Regions from separate parts of the Parageobacillus sp. VR-IP genome, predicted to be linked through region 2. Evidence: riboswitches for the same ligand, from Rfam matches in the RefSeq annotation. Region 2 holds a riboswitch; each other region holds the start of a gene.

Region 1 (2,264 bases), on a different contig from region 2:
GCAGACCAAGTTCGTCCAACCGCCGCGTTAAATGCACAGTCCATTCGCTATTTTCATGAATAATGTAAATTTTGCTCATCTTACTTTTCCCCTTTCGCCACAAACCGATTCCGGCGTTCCTCGACAAGCGGCATCACTTGTTTGGCAAACCGCTCCATTTCCTCTAGCTGAGGTGAAAACTGCAATATCAATAAATCGACCCCTGCATTTTCATATGCCAAAATGCGGTCAGCGATTTGTTTCGGTGTACCAATTAGATTTGGACGCAATCCCCTGTTCGATACAGAATAGTCTTGCAATTTCAATTGCAGTTCAAGCTGGGATTTGCTGACGAAATCATGATATCCTGCATAGCCGCTCGATAATTTAACGTCGGTAATGCGCTTTAATTCCGCCTGCGCCTCCTCCTCGCTGTCGCGGCAAATGACAAACGCCGCCATGCCAAACGAGCGAAACGGCTCTTTTCCTGCCTGTTCGCGGCGTTGTTTCATGTCGGCAACTTTGCGGGCGATTTCTTCTACTGTTCCGCCATGCATCACATATGCATCGCAATGCTCGACAATCGCTTGTTTTCCCCGTTCGCTCTCGCCGCCGGCGTATAAAATCGGATACGGCTTTTGCACCGGTTTCGGCGCTAAATGGGCTCCTTTTACTTCATAAAATTTTCCCCGGAAATGAAATACATCGTTCGTCCACATTCCTTTTAACACTTGAACGAATTCTTCCGTGCGATCATAGCGCTCATCATGTTCGGTAAAAATGCCGCCATATTGACGCGCTTCTTCCTCCCACCATGCCGATACAACGTTCAGTGTAAAGCGGCCGTTGCTAATGTGGTCAATATTGGCCGCCATTTTCGCCGTAACGGCCGGATTATGAAAACCGGGACGGACTGCCGTCATAATTTCCAATTTTTCTGTCACCGCCGCCAGTGCCGCCGCCGTCGACCATGCTTCCAGCGAATCCCTCTCCGGCCCTTTTATATCATTTAAATACAGCTCCGCGACTAATGTTGTGCTATATCCCCATTGCTCTCCTTTTTGCGCCACCGTTTTCGCATATTCAAACGTCGCCGGCATGTTTTCATCCTCAACGTTGCGCAGCCAGCCTCCGAAAATCGGCAGCCAAAATCCATATCTCATCTTTCTCCTCTCCTCCCCTAATAATAAAAATAAAAAACTTCTTCGATAAGAAGAAGTGGTGCGCTTCATCTTATCTTCCAGAACCAGCCTGCGCGAATCAGCGCTTTTCTGACCAATATCAGCGGCTGCCGGGCTTCATTGGGCCATTCCCTCTGCCGCTCTTGATACTATTTATTTTATTTTCTCCTTCTTTTCTTATCTGTTTTATCAGATTTATTTTATCCTACCATAATGTCATTTACAGCGTCAATATAAAAAACCCCGGCTCTTTCGCAGGGAAAGAGCCAGGGGTTTTATTACAGCACAAATGACATCGTCCAAACCGAACCAGCGACAACGACCACCGCGATAAAAAAGCTATATGCCATATTGATCGTTTGAATTTTGCCGCTGTCGCTTTCCGTCATATGCATAAACATAAATAGCTGCAAGCTTGCCTGAATGATAGCAAAAATGATGATGACGCCAATAATCGCTTTCGCCGTTAATCCCGAAGATAGCGCGACCCAAAGCGCAGCGAACGTCAGCACAAGCGAAAGAACAAAACCGACGACATGTTTCCAAGGAAATGATTCATGGTGATTGTTTGCACCCATCCTAGATCACCATCCCGGTCAAATAAACTAATGTAAAGATAAAAATCCATACAACGTCAAGAAAATGCCAATACAAGCTGACGATAAACACTTTTCTTGCCGTCCGCGGCGTAAATCCGCGCTGGAGCAGCTGAATGATAATTAAAATCATCCAGCCAATTCCAAGGCTGACGTGCGCCCCGTGCGTTCCGACAAGCACGAAAAAGCTAGAGAGAAACGCACTTGTTTGCATCGTCGCTCCTTCATGGACGTAATGAATAAATTCGCGAATTTCAAAGGTAATAAACCCTGCACCTAAAAGGAGCGTCACCAACAGCCATGTTAATAAACCGCTAAGGCGATTGCGGCGCATTTCAAAAATAGCCAGGCCGCACGTAAAACTGCTGGTTAATAGAAGCAACGTTTCAATTAAAACATCTTTTACCTCAAATAAGTCTTTCGCAGTCGGGCCGCTTCCCGTACGTTGGAATAAAACAAGATAGGTGGCGAACAAGGTCGCAAACAACGCGACCTCGGCGCCAAGGAA
Region 2 (2,264 bases):
TTCTTTCGATGGTCATTACGCTTGGTTTTTGTTAAGCATTTTCGGTGCTCTTCTTTTACGAAACATCATTCCGGCGGCATACGTCGTTGGACCGCTTGCCGTAACAGCAGTGATGCATGTGGCCGGGGTGAACTTACCGTCACTGCCTGCATGGTTGATTATTTTGGCGCAAATTAGCGTCGGAATGAACATGGGGGACCGCATTACGTTAGAAGATATTAAGCTTGGCGGAAAATTTAGCTGGGTGTATTTCTTGCTTGCGCTGGTATTAATTGCTCTATCGTTCGGATGTGGCTATGTATTTGCGAAATTAACGGATCTTCCGCTGTCGACTGCGCTGCTGAGCCTCGCCCCAGGCGGACTTGTGGAAATGGTATTAACGGCGCAAACGGTCGGAGGGGATCCCGCAATTGTCAGCTCCTTACAATTTATGCGCCTTCTTCTTGTCATTATCGTCGTACCGAACGTGTTGAAATGGGTATTTCGAAAATTCCCATATATCGCCGAAACGTCATGAAAAAACCGCTCTGTTCGAAGCTAAAACAGAGCGGTTCATTTTTACTTGGCTGGTTCGTAAAATTCGATCCATTCTCCATCTGGTCCAAGGAAAAACAAATATTTTGCCCCGTTTGGCAGCGTCGTAATTTCTTCCCATACAAGCGAAACTCCGATGGATTGCAGCCGTTCTTTTTCTTGTTCAATTCCTTCAACGGTAAAGGCGACGTGATGCACTTTTCCTTCCGTCGGCAAATTCGGATTATATCCCTCGATCAATTCGACAATGACCGAGCCATTCAATCCTAAAAACGACAGCTTCATCGAACCGTTTGTATGGGTCATTTCGCTTAGCAATTCCAAACCGACTACCTCTTGATAAAATTTTTTCGATGCTTCGATGTCTTTTACTTGAATGCCGACATGTTCAAATTTTTTTACTGCCATTTTTGTTCTCTCCCTTTCTATCACCTTTTTAAACTTGCGAAAATACGGCCCGCAAATATGGGGTCATATGTACCAATGAAATTCCTTTTGCCGCCAGTTGGCCAAAAATATAGCGGTCAAGCGCATAAGGACCAGCGGCTTTCCATTCTTCCACTTCTGCAAGCGTCAGAAGAAGCGAAAACATCTTCCCTTGCGTGTATCCGTATAGATGGAAAACATTTTGGCTGCAATCAAAATGAATCGCTGCCTGTCGGTCAAACTGCAAAAGCTGTTTTTGGACACAACGGGCGACATGGGAAGCAAACGACGTTGCCGTTAAGTGAGCCGCCATATAGCTGCGAAGCGAATCTTCTTCCCTCACTCGACATTCCCTACCTCCTTCTTTGTTTTGTACATAAAAACCCCTTTCGCTATGAATGATGCGAAAGGGGTCAGCCGCTCTTATCATCCAAAGCGAAACCGCTTTGCGGGTAGGAGCACCTTGCAAAACGCAGGTTGCTGTGGAGTCATCGAGCCCGGTCTCTCGTCCACTCTTGATAAGACTGTATGTAATTTTCCTCTATCTTACCACGGTATCTTAATGATGACAATCATTTTTTGTTTTTTTACAAGGGAAAGAAGGAGAGCAAAGGAATCTCCTTCTTTCCGATTTATTATTGCGCTACTTCCGGCTGTTCCGAAGTAACAGCGACGTCTTTCCATGTCAATTTCGAACTAGGGTCAACCGTAAAGTTTTTCACACGATTGTTTACCGCATAAATAATTGAGCGGTACAGCGTCGGGATGACAGGTACTTCTTCATTCATTAACGCTTGCCATTCGTTGTAAATTTTCTTGCGGTATTCTTTATCAAACGCTTGCTCGGAATGGCCTTTTTCTAATAATTCATCATTTTTCTCGTTTACCCAACGAGAGTAGTTGAACATGACGTTGCGGCCATATAATCCATACGGGTCCACATCGGTTCCTGTGTACCATGCCGCGGCGAACACATCGACTTTCGGGTTATCTTTTTCAACCATGTCATAGAACGAGTTGAATTCCGCCAAGCGGCCATCAACCAGTTGCACATTCAAACCGACGTCTTTCCAGCATTGCATGTAAAATTTCGCCAGCGGTTCGGCAATATCCCCGCCGCTCATTGACAGGAAGTTAATCGTAAACTTCTTGCCGTTTGGATCTTCACGGAAGCCGTCGCCGTCGACATCTTTATATCCGGCTTCATCCAGCAATTTTTTCGCCTTTTCTGGATCATACGTGTACCCTTTTGCGTTTTTGTCATGATATCCAGGGAAAGATGGTGGAATTAACGTTGTCGCCGG
Region 3 (2,264 bases), 580 kb from region 2:
GCTTCGATATGTTTCGGCGTCGTGCCGCAGCACCCGCCAATCAGGCGCACGCCTTGCTCACGGAAGGCAAGCGCTGTTTCTTTAAAATAATCCGTGTTTGTTTCATAGACAAGCCGTCCATCGCGATAATCCGGCAGGCTTGCGTTCGGATACGCGGAAAGAAACGCTCTGTTTGGCAGCGGCACTTCCTCCAGCGAGCGGATCATATGGTACGGGCCGAGACGGCAGTTTAGACCGACGACATCGGCTCCCAACTGTTCTAGGCGCGCCAATGCTTCGGCAAGAGGAGTGCCATCTTGCAAGACGCCGACTTCATGGAGGGAGACGTGCGCGATAATCGGCTTATCTGTTTCTTTGCGTGCGATCGCAAGCACTGTCTCTAATTCTTCTAAATCGTAATACGTTTCGAGCAACAAGCCGTCGACATCCTCATTTAACAGCACAAACAATTGCTCGCGAAACGTCCGCTTTACCTCTTCGATGGAAACGGCGCTTTTATTGATGCTGCGCAACCCTCCGATCGTTCCAAGCACGTAGGCTTTATTTCCCGCCGCCTGTTTGGCGAGCCTTACCGCCGCGCGGTTAATCGCCGGCACCTCGTCTTCGAGTCCATAGCGGGCGAGTTTGACGTAGTTGGCGCCATATGTATTCGTTTGAATGACCTCGGCGCCTGCGGCGATATATGCTTCATGAATATGAATGATGTCTTCCGGCTTCGATAAATTTAGTTCTTCAAAACATCGGTCGACGCCGTGCGAGTATAATAGCGTTCCCATCGCGCCATCGGCGATGAGGATGCGTTCTTTTAAGTCTTGCAAAAGTCCCACGCTCATTCCCCCGTTCTATGAAAATGGTAAAAGAAAAAAGCCTTCTATAAGAAGAAGACTTTTTATGTATCGTCTCTTCTTATCTTCCAGGCGTTTTCGCCTGTCTGGATTTAGCACCTTGGCTTCCGCCAGGTTGCTGAGGGTTCACTGGGCCAGTCCCTCCCCCTCTCTTGATAAGAAATTCGCTATGAAGTTGTAGCCAAACGTTTCAACGATATAGTTTTGATATTAATATATAATGTAAAGCATTTTCTGAAAATATTCAATATAATGGAATCGTTTTCAAGAAAATATCCCATCCTTACATGGAAAAAGCATTAGTACTTGATATTTAATGAAAACAGTGTCATTCACTATAGTGAACGTGAATGATTGGAATTTATAAATGTGGAAATAGAGGGGAAGAGCATAAAAAAATGTTACGGGCACTTAGTGCCGTAACATCTTTTTTATCGATAGTTGACAAATTGCACATCAATCGGCAGATCAGCTTCGCGAATTGCGGCGATGACCTTTTGCAAATCGTCTTTACTTTTGCCGCTGACGCGGATTTGATCATCCTGTACTTGGCTTTTCACTTTCAGGCCGGTGTTTTTAATGATCGTGTTGATTTTTTTCGCATTTTCCTTGTCGATGCCTTGCACGAGTTTGGCGCGCTGGCGCACCGTGCCGCCTGATGCTGGCTCAATTTTGCCGTATTGAATGTTTTTCGTCGGCACGCCTCGTCTAATGAGCTTGCCGATCAGCACGTCTTTAAGCTGTTCCAATTTAAATTCATCGTCAGAAATGAGAACGAGTTCGTCTTTTTCTAAGGAAATGTCGCTTTTGCTGCCTTTAAAGTCATAGCGGTTTTTAATTTCTTTCAGTGCGATGTTGATCGCATTGGTGACTTCGGATAAGTCGATTTTGGATACAATATCAAAGGAACTTTCTTTCGACATACACAACCTCCAGCACTTTTCGTTATTTAGTTTCATTATAGTAAAATGTGGCAAGGGACACAACAAGAAAAGGAGTGGGGGACCAAACACGGATAGCAGCGTTCTTGTGATGCAGGGAAAAACGACGTTTTGCGTGGAACTTTCAATTGGAGTGGGGAATAATAAGCGTGAAAATATAGACAAAAGGAAGAGGCTGCAATGAAACGATTAATTCCTGGAGAAATCATGACATTAACGGTAAAACGGGAAACGCCGTTTGGCTACGTTTTAACGAACGGCATGGAGGAAGTGCTGCTGCATAAAAGTGAAGCGAACGACATGCTTGCGGTGGGCGACGAGGCAACCGTATTTTTATATCATGACCACGACGGGCGGCTATGCGCCGCCATGAAAATGCCGAAAATCACGAACAACTGCTACGACTGGGTTGAAGTGGTGGACGTCGTTCCGAAATTGGGCGTTTTTGTCGATATTGGCATTTCCAAAGATTTGCTTG

What was found. A riboswitch is a leader RNA that binds a small molecule or an ion and turns the genes downstream of it on or off. The one in region 2 is predicted to bind S-adenosylmethionine.
Region 1: linked by a shared signal. The riboswitch ahead of HT574_RS07880 (LLM class flavin-dependent oxidoreductase) and the one ahead of HT574_RS03990 (hypothetical protein) in region 2 are both predicted to bind S-adenosylmethionine.
Region 3: linked by a shared signal. The riboswitch ahead of HT574_RS01000 (bifunctional homocysteine S-methyltransferase/methylenetetrahydrofolate reductase) and the one ahead of HT574_RS03990 (hypothetical protein) in region 2 are both predicted to bind S-adenosylmethionine.

The regions. Positions count from the first base shown of each region.
Region 1 covers NZ_JABVYQ010000002.1:486,898-489,161, forward strand. The annotation lists gene HT574_RS07875 (ATP-grasp domain-containing protein) at 1-79, opposite strand, end outside; gene HT574_RS07880 (LLM class flavin-dependent oxidoreductase) at 81-1,142, opposite strand; SAM riboswitch class I at 1,210-1,313, opposite strand; gene qoxD (cytochrome aa3 quinol oxidase subunit IV) at 1,439-1,738, opposite strand; gene qoxC (cytochrome aa3 quinol oxidase subunit III) at 1,740-2,264, opposite strand, start outside.
Region 2 covers NZ_JABVYQ010000001.1:759,354-761,617, reverse strand. The annotation lists gene HT574_RS04000 (AbrB family transcriptional regulator) at 1-517, shown strand, start outside; gene HT574_RS03995 (VOC family protein) at 559-942, opposite strand; gene HT574_RS03990 (hypothetical protein) at 971-1,303, opposite strand; SAM riboswitch class I at 1,381-1,485, opposite strand; gene opp4A (oligopeptide ABC transporter substrate-binding protein) at 1,596-2,264, opposite strand, start outside.
Region 3 covers NZ_JABVYQ010000001.1:178,289-180,552, forward strand. The annotation lists gene HT574_RS01000 (bifunctional homocysteine S-methyltransferase/methylenetetrahydrofolate reductase) at 1-827, opposite strand, end outside; SAM riboswitch class I at 904-1,007, opposite strand; gene HT574_RS01005 (YajQ family cyclic di-GMP-binding protein) at 1,277-1,768, opposite strand; gene HT574_RS01010 (CvfB family protein) at 1,967-2,264, shown strand, end outside.